DNA from 2 places in the Duganella sp. AC237 genome. Region 1 is predicted to be linked to the other one. Evidence: predicted binding sites of a transcription regulator. Region 1 holds the regulator's gene; the other holds the start of a gene.

The links. Region 1 encodes FNR, which switches genes on or off when oxygen is low (the NO sensors DNR and NnrR bind a similar motif). Its sites were predicted from a motif close to TTGATNNNNATCAA; they were not measured.
Region 2: a site for FNR is predicted at 5,853-5,866, ahead of AC0IYS_RS04375 (KamA family radical SAM protein). Genes of this name have one in related genera too.

The regions. Positions count from the first base shown of each region.
Region 1 covers NZ_CEEDEW010000003.1:87,631-98,654, forward strand. The annotation lists gene AC0IYS_RS00745 (response regulator) at 1-3,478, opposite strand, end outside; gene AC0IYS_RS00750 (alpha/beta fold hydrolase) at 3,543-4,292, opposite strand; gene fnr (fumarate/nitrate reduction transcriptional regulator Fnr) at 4,532-5,290, shown strand; gene AC0IYS_RS00760 (FixH family protein) at 5,432-5,950, opposite strand; gene ccoG (cytochrome c oxidase accessory protein CcoG) at 5,961-7,346, opposite strand; gene ccoP (cytochrome-c oxidase, cbb3-type subunit III) at 7,360-8,349, opposite strand; gene AC0IYS_RS00775 (cbb3-type cytochrome oxidase subunit 3) at 8,342-8,506, opposite strand; gene ccoO (cytochrome-c oxidase, cbb3-type subunit II) at 8,508-9,134, opposite strand; gene ccoN (cytochrome-c oxidase, cbb3-type subunit I) at 9,149-10,570, opposite strand; gene ccoS (cbb3-type cytochrome oxidase assembly protein CcoS) at 10,647-10,832, opposite strand; gene AC0IYS_RS00795 (heavy metal translocating P-type ATPase) at 10,832-11,024, opposite strand, start outside.
Region 2 covers NZ_CEEDEW010000003.1:905,945-916,968, reverse strand. The annotation lists gene AC0IYS_RS04395 (aspartate aminotransferase family protein) at 1-977, shown strand, start outside; gene AC0IYS_RS04390 (fumarylacetoacetate hydrolase family protein) at 1,098-1,949, opposite strand; gene AC0IYS_RS04385 (2OG-Fe(II) oxygenase) at 1,981-2,901, opposite strand; gene AC0IYS_RS04380 (MFS transporter) at 2,906-4,156, opposite strand; gene AC0IYS_RS04375 (KamA family radical SAM protein) at 4,328-5,785, opposite strand; gene AC0IYS_RS04370 (cache domain-containing protein) at 6,021-6,491, shown strand; gene AC0IYS_RS04365 (methyl-accepting chemotaxis protein) at 6,518-8,200, shown strand; gene AC0IYS_RS04360 (DNA-3-methyladenine glycosylase) at 8,102-8,689, opposite strand; gene AC0IYS_RS04355 (HDOD domain-containing protein) at 8,962-9,828, shown strand; gene AC0IYS_RS04350 (hypothetical protein) at 9,844-11,024, shown strand, end outside.

The sequences.
Region 1 (11,024 bases):
GCTGCGCCAGCTCCTCGCCGCGTCCTTCGCTGATGGCCGTCTCGGCGTCGATGGTGGCCTGGATCAGGCGCCGCGCGCCGAGCACGCCGACGGCGCCGCGCAGGCCGTGGAACAGGCGGGCGGCGTCGCGCGGGCGCCCTTCGCGCAGCGCCGCGGCGGCCTGCTCGACCGGTTCCATGCCGCTGTCGATGGCGCCGCGCACCATTTTGACCATCACCGCGCGGCCCTTGGCGTCGCGGCCCATCACGCGCACCAGGCTGTCGATGTTGAAGGCGCCGGCCTCGCCGGCCGGCACCGGCGAGGTGACCAGCTTGACCGGCGCATGGGCGGGCGCCGGCGGCGGGGCGGCGTCGGCCTGCGCCTGCGCCTCCGCCGCCGCCGGCTTGGCCGCTTTCCCGGGAAAATGCCGGTGCAGCACGGCCAGCATTTCCTCGACCTCGATCGGCTTCGGAATGAAATCGGTGATGCCGGCTTCGAGGCTGCGCTCGCGCTCCGATTCGAGCACGCCGGCCGTCATGGCGATGATCGGCAAGTCCAGCTTCAACTCCTGGCGCAACAGGCGGGTGGCGGTGAAGCCGTCCATCACCGGCATCTGCATGTCCATCAGCACCAGGTCGTAGACGCCGGGGCTGGCGCTCATGCGGTCGACCGCCTGCTGGCCGTTGTCGACGACATCGAGCGTGGCGCCGGCCAGCTCGAGGATGCCGCGCGCCACCGCCTGGTTGAGCAGATTGTCTTCCACCAGCAGGCAATGCATGCCGGCCAGGCTGCCGGCGATGCCCTGGTCGGCCGCCGCCTGCACGCTGGCGTCGGCCTTGGTCACCAGCGCCTGGTGCAGCGCGTCGAACAGGTTCGAGCTGGTGATCGGCTTGACCAGCACCACGTCGGCCTCGGGCGCGTTGGAGATATCCTCCATGCGGTCGCGGGCAAAGGCGTTGACCATCACCACGATCGGCTGCTTCTTGTCGGGCGCGGCCGCGCGGATACCCTTGGCCGTGGCCAGCCCGTCCATGCCGGGCATGTGCCAGTCCGCCAGCACCACGTCGTAGGCGCGCTCCGTTTCCAGCCCGAGCCGGAACTGCGCGAGCGCGGCCGCGCCGGAATCGACCTCGTCGGCCTGCCAGCCCCAGGCCCGGATCAGCTTGGCGATCAGTTCGCGGCTGGTGCGGCTGTCGTCGGCCACCAGCAGGCGCAGGTCGCCCAGTGCCGGCTTGCGGCGTTCCTCGGGCCGCTCCGGCAACACCTCGAAGGGCAGGCTGAAGAAGAAGGTCGAGCCCTGCCCCGGCGTGCTGTGGACGGCGATCTGGCCGCCCATCAGTTCGATCAGGCGCTTGGTGATGGCCAGGCCCAGGCCGGTGCCGCCGAAGCGCCGCGTGATGCTCTGGTCGCCCTGCGAGAAGGCGTGGAACAACTGCGCCAGCTGCTGCTCGGTCATGCCCATGCCGGTGTCGCGCACCTCGAAGCGCAGCAGCGCGCTTTGCGGGTTGGGCGCGTTGCGCGCGTCGAGCTCGACGCTGACGACCACTTCGCCCTGCTCGGTGAACTTGATGGCGTTGCCGGCCAAATTGACCAGGATTTGCTGCAGCCGCATCGAATCGCCGCGCAGCCGCTTGGGCACCGACGGCTCGACGCTGATGGCCAGCTCCAGTTCCTTGTCGCCGGCGTTCATCGTCATCATCGTCGCCAGCGAGTTCATGGTGTCGTCCAGGCTGAACTCGACCGGGGACAACTCCATGTGGCGCGCCTCGATCTTGGAGAAATCGAGCACGTCGTTGAGGATGCCCAGCAGCGATTGCCCGGACACCTTGACCATGTTCAGGTACTTGCGCTGCTGGGTGGTCAGCGTGGTGTTGCCGAGCAGGTAGGCCATGCCCAGCACCGCGTTCATCGGCGTGCGGATCTCGTGGCTCATGTTGGCCACGAACTCGCTCTTGGCGCGGTTGGCGGCCTCGGCGCGGTCGCGCTCCCGCTCCAGCTCCTGGGCGCGGGCCTCGACTTCCAGCTGCAGGCGGCGCCGTTCGGTGATGTCGGAGATCACCGCCAGCACCTTGGTGCCCTGGTCGGTGCGCACCGCGCTCAGGTTGATTTCGATCGGGAACTCGCTGCCGTCGCGGCGCAGGCCCAGCAAGGTGGCGCCGCCGCCCATGCGCACCGGCTCGGCGCTGAGGCGGTCGGCGAAGAACTTGACGCGGTGCGCGGCGTGTTGTTCGCGCAAGGCCACTGGCACCAGCGTCTCGAGCGGCTGGCCGAGGATTTCGTCGCGGCCGTAGCCGAAGCGGCGCTCGGCCTCGCGGTTGAAGGTTTCGATGCGGCCGTCGACGCCGACCACGACGATCGCGTTGGGCGCGAACTCGACCAGGCTTTGCAGGCGCGCGTCGGCCGCCAGCCGGTCGCGCATCAGATTGTTGAAGGCGGCCGTCAGCTGGCCGACCTCGTCGTCGGTGCGCACCGGCAGCGGCGCGAAATGGGTGGCGTCGCCGCGCAGCGCGACGATGGCATCGCGCAGCCGGATGAGCGGCGCCAGCAGCCGCAGGGTGAGCCAGCCGATCAGCGCCGCCGCCAGGATCGAGGCCACCACGCTCCACAGCAGCACGCGCGAGAGCACGCCCTCGAACGGCTCGAACGCCTCTTCGGCCGGCAGCGAGGCGGCCAGGATCCAGTCGACCGACTTGAGCGCCTTGTAGCTGTTGAGGGCGCGCTCGCCGTTGCCGTTGATGCTCTCGACCGTGCCCTCGAAGCCGTCGCGCAGCGCGCGCGTGGTGGCGGCGTTGGCGCCGGCCTGGCGCGGCTGCAGCAGGCGGCTGGCGTCCGGATGCAGCACGTAGACCGGATGCTCGCCGCGCGTGAGGGCGAAAAAGTAGCCGCTCTTGCCGACCTTGGCGGTGCGCAGGTGGCCCAGCACATTGTCCTTGTACAGGCGCAGCACGCCGTTGAGCACGCACACCACCTCGCCCTTGGCGTTGAGAACCGGCGCCACCATCTGCACGATCGGCTGCTTGTGGGACTTGCCGATCACTGGCTCGGCGACCAGCGGTTTGCGGGTGCGCATCACGGTCTGGAAGTAGGCGCGGTCGGAGGCGTCGATGCCGACCCGGCCGGGCCGGACCGGGACGTCGGCGATCACCACGCCTTGCGGGCTGAGCACGAGCAGATCGTCGAACAGCGCCAGCACGGCGCGGTCCTGGTAGTAGGCGCGCAGCCGCTCGGTGGAGTTGGCGAGCTCGACCGGCTGATGGCGCGCCGACAGCGCGATGATGTCGAGCAGCATGGTCAGCTTGTCGTCGAGTTCCTCGGCGGTGCGGCCGATCAGCGCCGTTTGCTGGGTCAAAAGCACCTTGGTGAAGTCCGCCTTCATGCGTTGCATCTGAACCACGGTCACCAGCGCGATCATCAGGATCGACGTGATGCTGGTCGCCAGCGCAACTTTAGCCTTGATGCCAAGTGGCTTCATTTCATCCTTGTCGGGCGGGTCGGACATGAAATCGGAGAACTACGGAAGTGCTCAGGAATTCTCCTATCAATGCCCGACCTTGGCAACAATATTAACGCTGGGCAGCGGAGATGATCACGTCGGCGACTTTTTGCGGCTGCGACACCATCGGCACATGGCTCGATTTCAGCGTGATAGTGGTGGCGTTGATTTTCTTGGCGAACGCTTGCTGCAGGGCCGGATCGATCATGCGATCGTCGGACGCGGCGATGTAATAGTTCGCCTTGTTTTTCCAGGCCTCTACGGTGGTCTTGTCGGCGAAGGCCTTGGCGGCGATCGGACCCTGGGTGGCGGCGATCAGCGCGGCGGTGGCCGGCGCGACGTCCTGGGCGAAGTTGGCGGAGACCGACGCGGTCGGCAGCCACAGGAAACCGCCGGCGTCGGCCTGCAGGGTGGCGATACCTGGCGGCACGGCGTAGTCTTTGCCCAGGTCGGCGGTGGCCTGGCCTGCCGACGGTGCGAACGCGGCCACGTAGACCAGCGCCTTGACCTTGTCGCTGGTGCCCGCCTCGGTGATCACGGTGCCGCCCCACGAGTGGCCGACCAGCACTACTTTACCGGTTTGCGCGTCGATCACGCGCTGCGCGGCGGCGACGTCGTCGGCCAGCGAGGTCAGCGGGTTTTGCACGGCCACCACCTTCAAGCCCTTCGCTTGCAGCAGCGGGATGATTTTCTCCCAGCTGGAACCGTCGGCGAAGGCGCCGTGCACCAGTACCACGGTGGTGTCGGCGGCCGGCGCGGCGGCTTGGGCGGTCAGGACGGTGGAGGCCAGCAGGGCGGCGGCGATGATCGAGCGTTTCATGGTGATTCCTTTCGAGGTTGGTTGTTTGCGATTAAGTAGTGTGCTACTTGCTTGAGTTGAACTATAGCGAACAATCTAATAGCGCGCAATATAAATTTGACCGAATGTCGAAAATATTTTGCGGTCCCATGGCCGCCGGTACGAAAACGCTTGCAAGCAAGGCTGTCAGCAAGGCGAATACCTGATCGGCACAGTGCGGCATCGGCCAAAAGCGGCGACTAATGGTCTACACTGGGGGCATGATAAGAGACCTCCCCGCACTGGTGCTGCCCGGCGCCACCATCGACATCCTGAAGGCAAGTTGCGCCAACTGCAGCATGCATCAGCTGTGTCTGCCGATGGGACTGGGCAACGAAGACATGGAGCGGCTCGACCAGATCATCGGGCGCCGCCGCAAGGTCGCGCGCGGCAGCACCCTGTTCCGCATCGGCGATCCGTTCGTGAACCTGTACGCGATCCGGCTCGGGCATTTCAAGACCTACCAGGTCAACCGCGAGGGCGCCGAGCAGATCACCGGCTTCCAGATGGCCGGCGAGCTGCTGGGCATGGACGCCATCAGCACCGACCTGCACCATTGCACCGCCGTCGCGCTGGAGGACAGCGAGGTGTGCGAGATTCCGTTCGGCAGCCTGCAACAGCTTCTGGCCGACATGCCGACCCTGCTGCGGCATTTCCACCGCATGATGAGCCAGGAGATCACGCGCGAGCAAAGCGTCATGCTCCTGCTGGGCAATATGCAGGCGACGCAGCGCTTCGCCGCCTTCCTGGTCAACCTGTCGTCGCGCTACGAGGCGCGCGGCTACTCGCCCAACACCTTCCAGCTGCGCATGTCGCGCGAAGAGATCGGCAACTACCTGGGCCTGACGATCGAAAGCATCAGCCGCCTGCTGTCGAAGTTCAAGAAGGAAGGCCTGCTCCGCGTGAGCAACCGCGAAATCGAACTGCTCGACCCGCCCATGCTCAAAGCCATCACGGCCGGCACGCAGACCTGTCACTAGCGGTGACATGACCATGTAGACACGTAGGGCGGATTAGGCGAAGCCGTAATCCGCCATGCATGCGCCGCCGACGGAGCTTGGCGGATTACGCTACGCTAATCCGCCCTACGTGTCTCCACGTGCCCTCCACCGTTTGCGGAACTATTCCGCGCGCAGGGTCACGCTACGCTGCGCCGGCCAGCTCCAGGCGCCGGCAAGGCGCCAGTCGCGCTGTTCGCCTTCCACCAGCACCACCCAACGGCTGCGCTCGAGCATCGGCAGATTGATCTGGAAGCGGCCGAATTCGTCCGGCCGCACCACCAGTTGGATATCCTTGGCCGGCAAGGTGGCGTGCGACAGGCGCACGAACAAGCGTTCCGTCTTGCCGTGCTCGTCGCTATTGCGGCGCAGCTGGCCGGCCAGCATCCCTTGCGTGGCGTCGTAGCCGATCGACATCGACAACCCCAGCGAGCTGGCCAGGCGGTCGCGCCGCAAGTCCTGGTTGATGGCCTTGCCCTGCTTGTAGTAGTCGCCCACCACCAGCGCGTCCTGCCGCGTGAAGGCCAGGTAGCCGGTGTAGACGCCGGCGACGATGACGATCGCCGGCCCCGCCATCAGCAGCCACGGCCAGCGCTGCTTCCACCACGGCGTTGCCGTGCCATGCGATACCGATACGGTCATAATGCTCTCCTTAGCGCGGCACGATGAATACCGCGTCTTCCTTCACATGCAGCGACGGGTCGTCGACCGACGTCAGTTCGACGGCGATCTTGTTCGAGCCCGGATGGGCGGCGCCATGCGCCGTGCGCAGCCGGATCGGATGCGCCTTGGTGTCGGTGGCCTCGACCCGCACCAGCTCCGGCGTGACCTGGGCCAGCGTTGGAATGCCGCTGACGCGGATGCGGTAGGTCTGCGCCAGCTCCGACGTGTTCATGATCTGCAGCCGGTAGACGTTTTCGATCATGCCGTCCTCGACCTCGCGCCCCATGGCGCCGCGGTCGCGGATCACGTCCAGCTTGAGCGGCACGCGCAGGTACAGCGCAGTGCCGACGGCGGCCACGATCAGCGCCAGGATGGCGGCGTAGATCTGCACCCGGGGACGCAGGGTGCGCCGGCGGATTTGCATCGGCGTGTAGTGCATGGTCATGGCGCGCTCGGTGCTGTAGCGGATCAGCCCGCGCGGCAGGCCGACCTTTTCCATGACGCCGTTGCAGGCGTCGACGCAGGCGGCGCAGCCGATGCATTCGTACTGCAGGCCGTTGCGGATGTCGATGCCGGTCGGGCACACTTGCACGCACATCGAGCAGTCGATGCAGTCGCCGCCCTTGCCGGCCGCCTTCTTCGACAACGGCATGCGCGGCTCGCCCCGTTCGCCGGCGTAGGTGATGATCAAGGTGTCGCGGTCGAACATCGAGCTCTGGAAGCGGGCGTACGGGCACATGTACTTGCACACCTGCTCGCGCATCCAGCCGGCGTTGCCGTAGGTGGCGAAGCTGTAGAACACCACCCAAAACCATTCCCATGGGCCAAAGCTCAACGTCAGCACCTCGCCGGCCAGATGCTTGATCGGCGTGAAGTAGCCTACAAACGTGAAACCGGTCCACAGCGCCACCGCGCCCCAGGCTAGGTGCTTGGCGCTTTTCTTGGCGAACTTGGACGCCGACGGCGGCTGGCGGTCGAGCGCGATTCGCGCGCTGCGCTTGCCTTCGATCTTGCGCTCTATCCACAGGAAGATTTCGGTGTACACCGTTTGCGGACAGGCGAAGCCGCACCACACGCGCCCCGCGACTGCCGTCGCCAGGAACAGCAGATAGGCGCAGATGATCAGCAGCGCGGCCAGGTAAATGAAATCCTGCGGCCACAACACCAGGCCGAAGATGTAGAACTTGCGCGCGCCCAGGTCGAACAGCAGGGCCTGGCGGCCGTTCCATTGCAACCACGGGGTGCAGTAGAACGCCAGCTGCGTCAGCCAGACGAACAGCCAACGCAGCCGGGCATAGCGGCCCGAGGCCTCGCGCGGGTAGATCTCCTCCCGCGCGGCGTACATGGGGACGACTTGGGTCTCAGGCGAGTTCATAATCTTCGTTCGTTTATTCCGTCGCAGGCGTGGCGGCGGCGACGGCCGGCGCTTCCGCCGGACCCGGTGGAACCGGCGACGATTCCGGCGCGTTGACGTCGTTGGACAAACTCCACACGTACGCCGCCAGCACGTGCACCTTGGCGTCGCCGAGGAAGTCCTCGAACGCCGGCATGGTAGCGTTGCGGCCCTTGCGGATGGTTTCCATGATGGTCTCGGCGCTGCCGCCGAACAGCCAGACCTTGTCGCTCAGATTCGGGGCACCAATCGCCTGGTTGCCCGTACCGCCGGCGCTGTGGCAGGCCATGCAGGCGCCGAATTTGCCCTTGCCGAACACCGCCTTGATCGGATCGGCGGTCGAGCCGGACAGGCTGAGCACGTAGTGGGCGACGTTTTCCACCTCCTTGTCCGAGCCGAGCGCGGCGCCCATCGGCGGCATCACGCCGACGCGTCCGTGCAGGATGGTTTCCTTGATGGTTGCCGGCGCGCCGCCGAACAGCCAGTCGTTGTCGGTCAGGTTGGGGAAGCCCTTGTTGCCGCGCGCATCCGAACCGTGGCATTGCGCGCAGTACGTCAGGAACAGGCGCTGGCCGATGGCGTGCGCCTTCGGATCGGCGGCGACCTTTTTCAGGTCCTGCTTCTGGTATTGGGCGAACAGCGGGCCGTACTCGGACTCGGCCTGCTTGAGTTCGGCCTGGTACTGGCCCGAGGATTTCCATCCCAGCTTGCCCGCGTAGGTGCCCAGGCCCGGATACAGGAACAGGTAGGCCAGCGCGAAGATGATGGTGATATAGAACAGCCACATCCACCAGCGCGGCATCGGCGTGTTCAGTTCGGTCAAGTCCTCGTCCCAGGTGTGGCCCGTCGTGCCGATCTTGCCGTCCTTGTCCTTGGCCAGCTTGACCTTGGCCTGCGAATACAGAAGGATGCCGCAGCCGGCGATGCCGAGCAGGGTGAGCACGACGATGTACAGGTCCCAGAAACCGTTGGTGAAATCAGCCATGGCCGTTCTCCTCGTCGTCGAAGGGCAGCTGCGCCGCCTTGGCGAAGTCGGCTTCCTTGTTGGCGATGAACGTCCACCACAGGATGCCGGCGAACGTGATGAAGGAAACCACCGTCATCACGCTGCTGGCGCGGTCAAACAGGTTCTCGATAGCCATGCTAGTTCCTCGTCTTGATTAATGTGCCCAGGCCTTGCAGATAGGCGATCAGGGCGTCTTCTTCGGTCTTGTCTTTCAGCTCTTCCGGCGCGGCGGCGATCTCGGCGTCGGTGTACGGGTCGCCCAGGCGCTTCAGCGCGCGCATCTTCGGCACGATCTCGGCCGGCACCAGCGCGGTTTTCGCCAGCCATGGATAGTTCGGCATGTTCGATTCCGGCACCACGTCGCGCGGACTGGCCAGGTGGGTGCGGTGCCATTCGTCGCTGTAGCGGCCGCCCACGCGCGCCAGATCCGGCCCGGTGCGCTTGGAACCCCACTGGAACGGCCGGTCGTAGACGAACTCGCCGGCGACCGAGTAGTGGCCGTAGCGCTCGGTCTCGGCACGGAACGGCCTCACCATTTGCGAATGGCAGTTGTAGCAGCCTTCGCGCACGTAGACATCGCGTCCGGCCAGGCGCAGCGGCGAATAAGGTTTCAACCCCGCCACCGGCTCGGTGGTAGATTTCTGGAAGAACAGCGGGACGATCTCGACGGCGCCGCCGACGCTGACCACCAGGGTCACCAGCGCGATCAGCAGCCAGGGGTTTTTCTCGATCCATTCATGTTTAAAATTCGGTGAAAATTTCATCTTGTGCTCCGATATCAGGCGTGACCGGCGGCCAGCGCGGGAATGCGCGCGACGGCGGTCTCGCGGTTACGCAGGGTCATCCAGGTGTTGTAGCCCATCAGGCACATGCCGCCCAGGTACAACAGGCCGCCGCCGAAACGCACCACGTAGTACGGATACGTGGCCTTGACGCCCTCGACAAAGGTGTACGTCAGGGTGCCGTCGGGATTGACCGCGCGCCACATGAGGCCCTGCATGACGCCGGCGATCCACATGGCGGCGATGTAGAGCACGATACCGATGGTGGCGACCCAGAAGTGCAGGTCGATCAGTTTGGTGCTCCACATCTTTTGCTGGCCGGCCAGGCGCGGCAGCAGGTAGTAGATCGAGCCCATGGTGATGAAGCCAACCCAGCCGAGCGCGCCGCCGTGGACGTGGGCGATGCCCCAGTCGGTGTAGTGCGACAGCGAATTGATGGTCTTGATCGACATCATCGGACCTTCGAAGGTGGCGATGCCGTAGAACGACAGCGAGACGATCATGAATTTCAGGATCGGGTCGGTGCGCAGCTTGTGCCAGGCGCCCGACAGGGTCATGATGCCGTTGATCATGCCGCCCCACGACGGCGCCAGCAGCACCAGCGAGAACACCATGCCGATCGATTGCGTCCAGTCCGGCAGCGCGGTGTAGTGCAGGTGGTGCGGGCCGGCCCACATATAGGTGAAGATCAGCGCCCAGAAGTGCACGATCGACAGGCGGTACGAGTACACGGGACGCTCGGCCTGCTTGGGGATGAAGTAGTAGACCATGCCCAGGTAGCCGGCGGTGAGGATGAAGCCGACCGCGTTGTGGCCGTACCACCACTGGATCATCGCGTCTTGCACGCCCGAGTAGGCCGAGTAGGATTTAAACGCCGAGGCCGGCATGCTAGCGCCGTTGACCACGTGCAGCAGGGTGACGGCGATGATGTAGCCGGCAAAGAACCAGTTGGCGACGTAGACGTGCTTGACCTTGCGCTTGAGCAGCGTGCCGAAGAACACGATCGCGTAGCAGATCCAGACCACCGCGATCAAAATCGAGATCGGCCATTCCAACTCGGCGTATTCCTTGCCGCGCGTTAGGCCCATCGGCAAGGTCACGACGGCGCTCAGGATCACCGCCTGCCAGCCCCAGAAGGTGAAGGCGGCCAGCTTGTCCGAGAACAGGCGGACCTGGCAGGTCCGCTGCACCACATAATATGAGGTGGCGAACAGGCCGCAGATGCCGAACGCGAAAATGACAGCGTTTGTGTGCAGCGGCCGAAGGCGGCCATAGGTCAGCCAGGGGATGTCCAGGTTCAGCGCCGGCCAGGCCAGTTGGGCGGCGATGATCACCCCCACCAGCATGCCGACGATGCCCCAGACTACCGTTGCGATCGCGAATTGCTTGACGATCTTGTAGTTGTAGTTCCCGTCCACGAAGTTCTCCCTTAGAACGCTTTGATGATGTGGATCAAAGGTTACTTATCGGGGCTTCAAAAAACCTTGATGTGGATCAAAATTTTCCGGATGGATCTTTTTCGGCGGGGTTTACTTTCGGCGAGTCGTCGTCCTGCAACACGCGCAGCGCCGGGCCGACCAGGTCGTCGAACTGGCCGTCGTCGGCGGCGTTGAAGAACACCCACAGCGCGGCGAACACCAAGGCCACGCTGAGCGGAACTAGCAAGAATAAGGCTTCCATCACGTTTCCTTTTTAGCACGAGCATGCCCACGCAGTCGCAGCGCGTTGAGCACCACCACGGCCGAGCTGGCCGCCATGCCGACGCCGGACAGCCACGGATTGAGCAGGCCGAGCGCCGCCGCCGGGATCGCCAGCAGGTTGTACAGGCTGGCCCAAGCCAGGTTCTGGCGGATCACCGCCATGGTCCGGCGC
Region 2 (11,024 bases), 820 kb from region 1:
ACACCGAACGCAGCGTCTTCATCGCCCGCCGCCAGAGCTATCATGGCAACACCCTCGGCGCGCTGGCCATCGGTGGGAACGAGTGGCGCCGCCGTCCGTTCGAGCCGCTGCTGATGAACGTGCCGCGCGTGTCGCCCTGCTACGAATACCGCCACCGCGCCAAGGACCAGAGCGTCGACGCCTACACTGACGGCCTGCTGCGCGAGCTGGAAGCGCGCATCCTTGCCGCCGGACCGTCGCGCGTGATCGCCTTCTGCGCCGAGACGGTGGTCGGCGCCACCTCCGGCGCCGTGCCGCCGACACCGGGCTACTTCCGCGGCGTGCGCCAGCTGTGCGACCAGTACGGCATCCTGTGGATCGCCGATGAAGTCATGTGCGGCATGGGCCGCACCGGCACCTTGTATGCGTTCGAGCAGGAGGGCGCCCTGCCCGACCTGGTGGTGCTGGGCAAAGGCCTCGGCGCCGGCTACCAGCCGATCGGCGCGGTGCTGGCGCGCGACCACATCGTCGAGCGCCTGCGCGACGGCAGCGGGGCCTTCCAGCACGGCCACACCTACATGGGCCATCCGATCGCCGCCGCCGCCGCGCTGGCGGTGCAGAAGGTGATCCAGCGCGACAACCTGCTGGGCGAAGTGACGGTGCGCGGCGCCTGCTTCCGCCGCATGCTGCGCGAAGCGTTCGGCGAGCATCCGCATGTGGGCGATATTCGCGGGCGCGGGCTGTTTATCGGGATGGAGCTGGTCAAGGACCGCGAGAGCAAGGCGCCGTTCGATCCGGAACTCAAGCTGCACGCGGCGATCAAGGAACAGGCGATGGCGGTGGGGTTGATGGTGTACCCGATGGGCGGCACCATCGATGGCCGGCTGGGCGACCATATCTTGCTGGCGCCGCCGTTCACCAGCACCGAGGCGGAGCTGGCGGAGATAACCACGCGGCTTGGGGATGGAGTCACGCAGGCGTTTGCCAGTGTGTTGTGACGCAACGCCGCGCAAAATCGGGGTCAAGTCTGACATTCGGACACGACCCCGTCAGTAAAGCCACCGCGACGGTTCAATCCGTGTCCGATTGTCAGACTTGACCCCGGCGTGCTGAAACGCTCAGCGCGCTTGCCAGGCGATGACGTCCTGCTGCTGTTCGCCCAGGCCGGCGATGCCCAGGCGCAGGGTGTCGCCTTTCTTCAGGAAGCGCTGCGGTTTGCGCGCCTGGCCGACGCCCGGCGGCGTGCCGGTGGCGATCACGTCGCCCGGCTCCAGCGTCATGAACTTCGACAGGTAGCTGATGATCTGCGCCACGGAGAACACCATCGTTTCGGTGCAGCCGGTCTGCATGCGCTTGCCGTTCAGATCCAGGTACAGATCGAGCTTCTGCACATCGTAGATATCCTCCTGCGTCACCAGCCACGGGCCGATCGGACCGAAGGTGTCGCAACCCTTGCCCTTGTCCCACTGCGTGCCCATCTCCAGCTGGAAGGCGCGTTCCGAGACGTCGTTGACCACGCAATAGCCGGCCACGTACTTGAGCGCGTCCGCTTCGCTGACGTATTGCGCGCGCGTGCCGATCACCACGCCCAGCTCCACTTCCCAGTCGGTCTTCTTCGACCCTTGCGGCAGCATCACCGGATCGTCCGGGCCGTTGACGCAGGTGACGGCCTTCATGAACACCACCGGCTCCTTGGGCGCCGGCATGCCGATTTCAGCCGCGTGGTCGGAATAATTGAGGCCGATGCCGATGAATTTGCCGACGCGGGCGATCGGCACGCCGTAGCGCGGATTGCCGCGCACCAGCGGCAGCGAGGCGTGGGCGATTTTCTCCAGCTTGCGCAGCGCCTTGGGCGACAGCTGCTCGGCGCCGATGTCGTCGATCACGCCGGACAGGTCGCGCAGCTTGCCTTCGTCATCGATCAGGCCTGGTTTCTCTTTGCCGGGACGGCCGTAACGCACAAGTCTCATACAGTTCCTTGGTTAAGATGTCTGCGACATTCTAACCGTAGCGTCCCTGTCTCAACCATTTGTTGGCGATGATCTTGGTGCCGCTGACCACCGGCGCGCCGCCGTGCAGCGTTTGCCGGTCCGGCTGGTGGTTGGCGTCGGTGTTGAGGAACCACAGCGCGTTGCCCTTTTTCGGGTACACCTCCAGGCCGATGCCGGGGAAGACGGTGCCGCCGCCCTGCTCGACGTCGCTCAGGTACAGGATGAACGTGGCCAGGCGCTGGCCGCCGCGCTGCAGGTGGCTCTGGTGGCCGCTGCTGTCCGGGTCGAGCCAGTCGAAGTGCGGCCGGTACTCCTGCGTGCTGTTGTACTTCTGCAGCTGGAACGGTTCGCCGCATTCGGCCGGCCAGTGCGCCAGCACCGCCAGGCGCCGTTCGATGCGCTCTGCCACCTCGGCCTCGCCGCGCTGGATGAAGGCCATCTCGCTGGTGCGGCCCTCGTGCACCACGCTGGCGCCGTCGGCCTCGCCGGTGACGGTCGAGCGGGTGTAGCGCGTGCCGCAGTGGGCGACGATGGCGTCGCATTCCTCCATGCTGAGCACATTGCCGAGCAGGATCACCTGTGGCTGTTTGAGCACGAACAGCAGCTCGACCTCGCGGTCCGGGGCGGCGACGCGATTGCGTTCGATGTCGATGAAGGGCATCTGCTGCGGCGCCACGAACACGCTTTGCGGCGGCCCGGGCTCGCCGGCGGCGCCGCCATCGTCCCGCGCCCGCATGCGCAGGGCTTCGTCGATGGCTGCGCTGGCCGCGGCCATGCTGTACTGGCCCGAACGGGCCATGCTGTTGGCCATGTCCAGCGGGCTGCACGCGCGCGCCAGATTCTCCTTGATCCAATCCTGCCAACTGCGCGGCAGGGAGGTGAACGCGTTGTCCGCGCCGTGTCCGTTCTGGGCCTGTTGAAGTTTGGTCATCGCGTCATGAAGGGCTGGTCGCCGGGTTGCCGGAATGGAGGTCCATTCTACCGGAACCGGACGGCCGTCTCCAGCGCCGCCACACGAACCATCCCAATCCGGGCAACTGCAGCAACACCAGCACCGCGAAGCCGACCTGGTAGGCCTGCGCCGGGTACTGCTGCAGCAGGTTGGGCCGCCAGCAGCCGACCACCATGCCGAAGCCGGCCTGCACCGCGAACGCGCCCAGGAAAATGAGCAGGTTCAGACAGGTGGCGGCGCGTCCCGTCAAGCTGCCGGGCAGGTTCTGCGCGACGATCGCGTACTCGATGCCGGTCACCGTGCCCACCAGCGTAAACAGCACCGACAGGGTCTGGTAGCTGGGCGGCCAGTTGAACACAAAGCCCAGTTGCACCAGGATGAACAGGGCCACGCCGGCCGCCGCCACGCGGATCGGCGGCACGCCGCGGCGCCCGGCCCACTCGGTGATCATGCCCACCGCGATGGCTCCAAAGATGATAGCGGCCATGCTCAGATACAGCAGATAGCCGACCGCCTCGTCGGAAAATCGGGCGGCGTCGGTCAGCCAGCGGCTGATCCACAAGCCCTGCATGCCGAAAAATACCGTGTGCGGGATCAGCACCAGCATCGCCACCTCGCGGAAAGCCGGATGGCGGTAGACCTCGCCCATCTTCGCCAGCAGCGATCCTTTACCCGATCCTGGCGGCGACAGCGGCGGCGACGGCGCCAGCATGCGGATCAGCAGGCCGGTGGTCACGGCCGCCACGGCCAGCACGACGAACAGGCCGCGCCAGTCGGTGTAGTGCAAGGCCAGGCGCACCGGCAAGGTGGCCGAGGCCGCACCCAGGCCGCCGACGGCGATCAGGTAGCCCTGCACCGACGGCATGCGCGACGGCGCGATCCAGGTCGAAATTGCCTTCACCGCCGACATGAAGCAGCCGCCCACGCCCAGGCCGATGACGGCGCGCGCCACCAGCAGTTCGGCGAAGGTGTGGCCGCCGGAGAAAGCCAGCGCGCCCAGCGCGGCCACGATCAGCATCGGCAGCTGGACCTTGGCCGGCCCCCAGCGGTCGAGCGCGATGCCGACCGGCAGCTGGACCAGCGCGAAGGCGAAAAAGAAGGCGCTGGTCAGCAGCCCCAGTTGGCCGGGCGTGAGCGCGAGCGACTTCACCAGTTGCGGCGCCACTGTCGCGTTCACGGTGCGCATCAGCGCCGACAGGAAGTGGCCCAGCGCGAACGGCAGGAACACCAGCATGAACACGGCGCTTCCCGACAGTTTGGGCGGCGGCGCCCCCAACCCGCAAACCGGAGGCGCGGGGTCGGACCCCGTACGGGGTCCGACCCCTGTGGCCGCATTGCGGGTCTGGGGTGGCGGCATGCACACCATGTCCTCCCGCGTCCGTTCCCGGGTCAGCATGGCGTCACCCTATGCGGCGTTGGGGGCGCTGCAACCGGCGGACACGGCGGCGGCCGCCGCCTCCTGCCGCGCCGAGATCAGCGGAATCACCTTGCGGTGGCCGGGCGTCTCGATGCCGTACTCGCTGCGGCTGCCGCCCTCCTCCTCGAAGAAGAATTTCTCTTTGCCGAAGGCCGGTTTCAAATGGTCCATCCAGGTCGCGTTCGGATCGTACTTGGCGTAGAACGGACGGCGCACCCAGTTCGGATTGCGCGCCTGCAGGAACTGCAGCGCGAACACCTTTTCGCCGCCGATGGTGGCCACGCCGTCGATCACCACCTTGCCGGGGAAGGCGCTCATCGACGGGCCACGCACGGTGCGCGCCAGGCCCGACACCATCTGATAGGCCTCCTGGAAGATCTCGTGCGCGCGCGCCAGCGGCAGCTCGAAATACTCGCGCGGGCCGGTGTCGCGCTCGACGAACATATAGTAGGGAATCGCGCCCAGGCGCACGCCGGTCTGCCACAGCTCGGCCCAGCTTTTCGGATCTTCGTTGATGTGGCGGATCAGCGGGCCTTGCATGCGCAGGGTGGCGCCGGTGCCGACGATGCGCTTGACGGCGCGCTGGGCGATCTCCGAGCGCAGCTCCACCGCGTGGTTGTAATGGCCCATGATGGCCATGTTCTTGCCGCTGGCGACCACCCGCTCGAACAGGCGCAGCAAATCGTCGGCGTCGCGGTCGGTGACGAAGCGCTGCGGCCAGTAGGCCACCGACTTGGTGCCGATGCGGATGTTCTGGATATGCGCCAGCTCCGGCACCAGCAGCGGCTCGATATAGGCCTCGAGCGAGCGGGTGTTCATGATCAGCGGATCGCCGCCGGTGATCAGCACATCGGTCACCTCCGGATGCAGCTTCAGGTAGGCCGCCAGCTCGTGCGACTCGCGGGCGTCGAACTTCATGTCGTCCATGCCGACGAACTGCGGCCAGCGGAAACAGAAGGTGCAATAGGCGTGGCAGGTCTGGCCGGCGCTGGGGAAGAACAGCACCGTCTCCTTGTACTTGTGCTGCAGGCCCTTGACCGGCGCGTCGTTTACGCGCGGCACGTTGTGCGTCATCTGTCCGGCCGGGTGCGGGTTCATGCGCAGGCGGATCTTGCGCACCAGTTCGGCCATCGCCGGCTGGTTGGCGTGGCCCAGCACCAGTTCGCGCAGCTGGGCGTAGTCGTCCGCCTGCAGCATGTCCTTGTGCGGGAACACCAGGCGGTAGATCGGATCGTCGGGGATGTTGTTCCAGTCGATCAGATGGTCGAGCACGTATTCGTTGGTGCGGAACGGCAGCACATGCGACACCACCTGCACCGCCTCCTGCAACTCGGGCGGTATCCATTCCCACTGGCGCGAATTGGCGATGGTCTGGCGGATGAAGGGTTTGAACTTCGGCGCCTGCGCGGCGCTTGGGGTCCCGGACGAATTCAGGTTGGTGGTCATGGCGGTTTCCTATCGCTTTTGTGGGGTGGCGGAAACTGAATCGTAGGCTGCCCATGGGCCATTGAAATTGCCGAAAATCAAGTGACACTTGGAAATATTTAGAGACGGGGCGCAAGCGGCAATAAAACCACGGTCGTAATTGCCATGCGGCCACACCTTGCGACAGCGCAATCCCGGCGACCGGGGCGGGCGTAAAGTTGACCCGAGCAATCCCCTCACCTGACAAGGAACCGCCATGAAACTGCACTTCGCGCACTTCGCCCTGGCCGCCATCGCCGCGACCGCCCTGTTCAACCTGCCGGCCGCCCACGCCAGCGAGCCGACCGAGAAAGACGCCATCGCCATGGCCGAAAAAGGCGCCGCCTTCATGAAGGCCAACGGCAAGGAAGCGATGATGAAAAAGATCACCGCCAAGGACCCCGACTATGTGCAGGGCTCGCTGTACGTGGACATGCGCGACATCAACACCGGCATCGTGCTGGCCCATCCGATCAACCCGTCCATCGTCGGCAAGGACTTGACCGACGTGCCCGACGCCAGCGGCAAGAAATACCGCCGCGAGATCATCGAGCTGGCCGCCAAGAAAGGCAGCGGCTGGGTCGACTACCAGTACAAGAATCCAACCACCGGCAAGATCGAGCCGAAGACCACCTATATCCTGCGCGTCGGCGACGCCGTGCTGGAGGCGGGCATCTACAAGAAATAATCACGACGCAACCGCCGGAGAGCATCATGTTGAAGAAATTACGGATAGGTCCCAAACTGCTGCTCGCGCCCGGCCTGGTGCTGGTGCTGTTGATCGTCACCGCCGCCGCCGGCTACTACGGCATGGTGCGCCAGAACGCCTCAATGCAGAACCTGGTGCAGGTGCGCGCCGAGCGCCTCAAGGCGGCGGCAGACGTCTCCGGCGAGGCGCGCTACGCCCATGCCCACATCTACCAGTTGCTGGCCTGGGTCAACGGCAGCTTCGCGCAGGCGCGGCTCGACGCGCTGGGCAAACAGATCAAGGCGCGCCACGCCGGCGTCGAGGCCGGTCTGCGCCGGCTGGCCGCCGAAGCCGGCGCCGACGAGGCCGAGCGCAAGCTCGTCGAGCAGTCGCTGCAGTCGCTGGCGGCCTATCGCAAGGCGGTGCTCGAAACGATGGACATGGCGCAGATGGATCAAAGCATCGCCACCAACTCGATGGCCAAGGCGGAAACGCAGTTCCTGCAGCTCAACGACCAGCTGGCGAAAATGTCGGCGCTGCAAAAGCAACTGAGCGAACAGGCGCACGCCCGCGCCACCGGCGACTTCGCCACCCTCACCACCACCATGGCTGTCATCGTGCTGCTGTCGATCGCGCTGTCGCTGGGCGTGACGATGGCGGTGCGCGGCGCCATGCTGCGCGACATCCGCGGCATCGCCGACGTTGTGGTGGCGCTGGCGGCGGGCCGCCTCGGCACCGGGCGGCGCAACGACGGCCGCGATGAAATCGCCGACACCGCGCGCATGCTCGACCAGACCATGAGCAACCTGACGCAGACCCTGGGCACGATCTTGACGGCGGTGCGCTCGATCGACACGGCCGCCCACGAAATCGCCAGCGGCAACCTCGATCTGTCGACCCGCACCGAAATGCAGGCCAGCTCGCTCGAACAGACCGCCAGCGCGATGGACAGCCTGACGCGGGCGGTGCAGCAAAACGCCGCCAACGCCCAGCAGGCCTGCAAGCTGGCCGCCAGCGCCACCGACATGGCGCAGCGCGGCGGCGCCGCCGTGCAGCAGGCGGTGCAGACGATGACGTCGATCCGCGCCAGCTCGCGCCAGATCGTCGACATCATCAGCGTCATCGACAGCATCTCGTTCCAGACCAACATCCTGGCGCTCAACGCGGCGGTCGAGGCGGCGCGCGCCGGCGAGCAGGGGCGCGGCTTCGCTGTGGTGGCGTCGGAGGTGCGCACGCTGGCGCAGCGCTCGGCGGCGGCGGCCAAGGAAATCAAAACCCTGATCGCGGCCTCGGTGGCCACCATCGACAGCGGCAGCGCCTCGGTGCACCAGGCCGGCGAGCGCATGGGCGACATCGTCGACTCGGTGCGCGAGGTCAACGACATCATCGCCCGCATCAGCGACGCCAGCGCCGAGCAGGCGCTGGGCATCGCCGAGGTCAACCAGGCGGTCGGTCAGATGGACGACGTCACCCAGCAGAACGCGGCGCTGGTGGAACAGGCGGCGGCCGCCGCCGAGAGCCTGCAGGACCAGGCGGTGCACCTGTCGCAGGCGGTGTCGGTGTTCAAGGTCGAGCCGCCGGCGGCGCCGGTGGCCGTCGCCGGCGCGGCCTCAGGCGCGCATGGGTTTGCTCAAAAAGCGCGAGCCGGCCACGCCGAAGCGCCACGGCAGCTCCACGGCTTTCGAAATGCCGATGCGCGGGCCGGCTAGCACGACGATCGGCTCAGGCGCCGGCAACCCGTGATCGGGCGGCAGCAGCAGGAACGGCGGCGCGTCGAGCGGCAGATTGTTATGCTCGCGCGTCACGCCCAGCGCCTGGCATAGCCGTCCCGGTCCGGCGCACAGCAGGCGCGCGTCGTCCATGCCGCGCCGCTCGCGCATCCGCTCCAATCCCTGCACCGGTTCGAGCGCGCGGATCAGCACCCCGGCGCCGTGGCCCTCCTCGCGGCAGACGAAATTGAGGCACCAGTGCAGCCCGTGCGAACGGTAGACATAGCTGCGCCCGGGCGGGCCGAACATCGAGAAATTGCGCGGCGTCTCACCGATATAGCAATGCGAAGCCGGCTCATCGCGGTCGTAGGCCTCGGTCTCGACGATGCGCCCGCCGACGCCGTCGACCAGCACCGTCACGCCGATGAGCCGGCGCGCCACCTCGTGCGACGGCGCGGCAAAATTGATCCCTGCGATAACATTGGTCATGGCGATATTGTAAATGCCAATCTGGACCGCGCAACCACGGCCGGGCTATTGAATCGTTATCGAAGCGACATCAAATTTGTGTCACGGGCCAAAATTTGCGACAAATTTGAAGCCTGTGTAGCCCCAAAGCAATAAAATTGGGAGAAATTCGCGCAACCGGCGCGCGCTTGCGGCGATAATGTTGGGTACGCATGCTCATTCGCACGCCCAACATTTGTCCGCGCCGGCCGCCCATCGGGGCCGCGCGCCGCCTTTGACACCTGAAGAACAACATGACGACAGTTGCAGCCCCAGCCATGCCAGTAGAAAACGCGGTGGAAGAAGCGCTGATGCGCTCCATCCGTATTCCTCCACGGCCCAGCCTGCTTGTCGACCTGCAGCGCGAGCTGGCCCAGTCCGACCCGTCGCCGCGCCGCATCGCCCGCATCATCGGCAACGACGTCGGCATGTCCGGCGCCCTGCTCAAGCTGGCCAACTCGCCGTTCTTCGGCGCCGCCCGCAAGGCCAAGTCGGTTGAACAGGGCATCAACTTCCTCGGCGTCGACCAGTGCGCCGCCCTGCTGACCGGGCTGCTCGCGCGCCAGGCCATCGAAGGCAAGGAATCGGACCTGAACGCGTTCTGGGAAGTGTCGGCGCGGCGCGCCCAGGCGCTGGTGTTCATCTCGCGCAAGCTGCGCATCGCCCCGCCCGACATCGCCCACACCTTCGGCCTGTTCTGCGACATCGGCGTGCCGCTGCTGATGAACCGCTTCAGCGACTACGCCGACACCTACGCCGACGCCTGCCACGAGGCCGGGCTGCCGTTCACCGCCGTCGAAGACCAGCGCTACAGCACCAACCACGCCGCCATCGGCTGCCTGCTGGCGCGCAACTGGGGGCTGTCGCCGGACGTCTCCTGGGCCATCCTGCTGCACCACGACTACCGCGTGCTCGACGACCCGGCCACCGACGACGCCGTGCGCTCGCTGGTGGCGCTGGCGCTGCTGGCCGAAAAAGGCATCGAACGCTTCCACGGCCGCCGCATGTCGCACGAATGGGAAAAAGGCGGCGCGCTGGCCTGCCAGCACCTCGGCCTGACCGAGGACGAAACCGCCGACCTGCTCGACGAGCTGCACGAAGCCTTCCACCACGAACGATAAGACGACCCCACCTACATGCCTAAGAACAAGCGCCCCGTACCGCGCAAATCCGCCAACTCGCCGGAACTCAAGGACGAGCAGCAAACCACCGAACTGTGCGCGCTCGCGCTGGACCTGTCGGACGGTGAATTCAACAACGATATCGTGGCCGAGAGCACCCGCGCCGAACTGGCGCAAAAGGCGCTCGACTTCCAGCGCCTGCTGCGCAAGCTGCTCAACCAGGGCAAGGACGAGGTGCTGTACGGCGCCATCGAACTGGCGCGCGACGAATCCGTCGACGGCTACCGCTACCTGCGCGCCGCCGTCGAGGAAGGCGCCGCCAGCCTGCTGCTGCGGCGCGAGGGCGCGCCCGAGATGGAGATCGACGCCTTCGCCATTCCGGTGTTCGTGCACAGCCAGGGCGGGCTCGACCCGGCCGCCGACTTCCAGGACGGCGACGCCTACGACGCGCTGCTCGCCAGCTTCAACGACGCCGGCCTGGAAAGCCCCAAGGCCAAGGTGGTGCTGGTCAGCCACGCCTACGACCTGACCGAGTTCGAGCGGATCAGCTACGGCCAGTTGCACAGCATGGTGCGCGAAGCGGCGCAGACGCTGACGGAGAAGAAAATCACCGCCGCGCCGGCGCTCGAGCGCAGCATGGCGGCCGGCTGGACGCCCGTGGGCTTCGGCCCGGACGACAGCGCCGTCGAGTTGCGCTTCCTGCTCGGCTTTGCGCTCAAGCGCGCCGACGACGCCTTCTACCAGGTGCCGGCCGGCGAGAAGGCGGCCGACGCCTACTTCGCCAAGCGCGCCGAGCGCTACCAGAAATGGACGGAACAGTACGGCGCGCTGGTGGCGCGCTGCCTGGGACGCGGGCGTGGCGCCGATCCGGCCCTGACGCTCAATTTCCTCTACCAGGACCTGTTCTTCGGCGCCCGCGCGCAGGGGCAGTCCGAGTACGACATGCTGCGCATCTTGTCCGAGCTCAACCAGGCGCTGGGATCGCACGCGCCGGACCAGGTCAGCGCCATCATCGCGCCGACCGATGTCGACGATGAAATGCTGCTGCGCGTGCAACTGTCGGCCGGCGCCGAGGTGCTGGCCACGTGCGACAAGCCGCTCGACATCACCGCCGACCTCGAAGTGGAAGTGGACGACCTGCGCGACGCGCTGGCCAGCATCGGCATCGAAGCGGTATCGGTGGCGCTGCGTTTCGA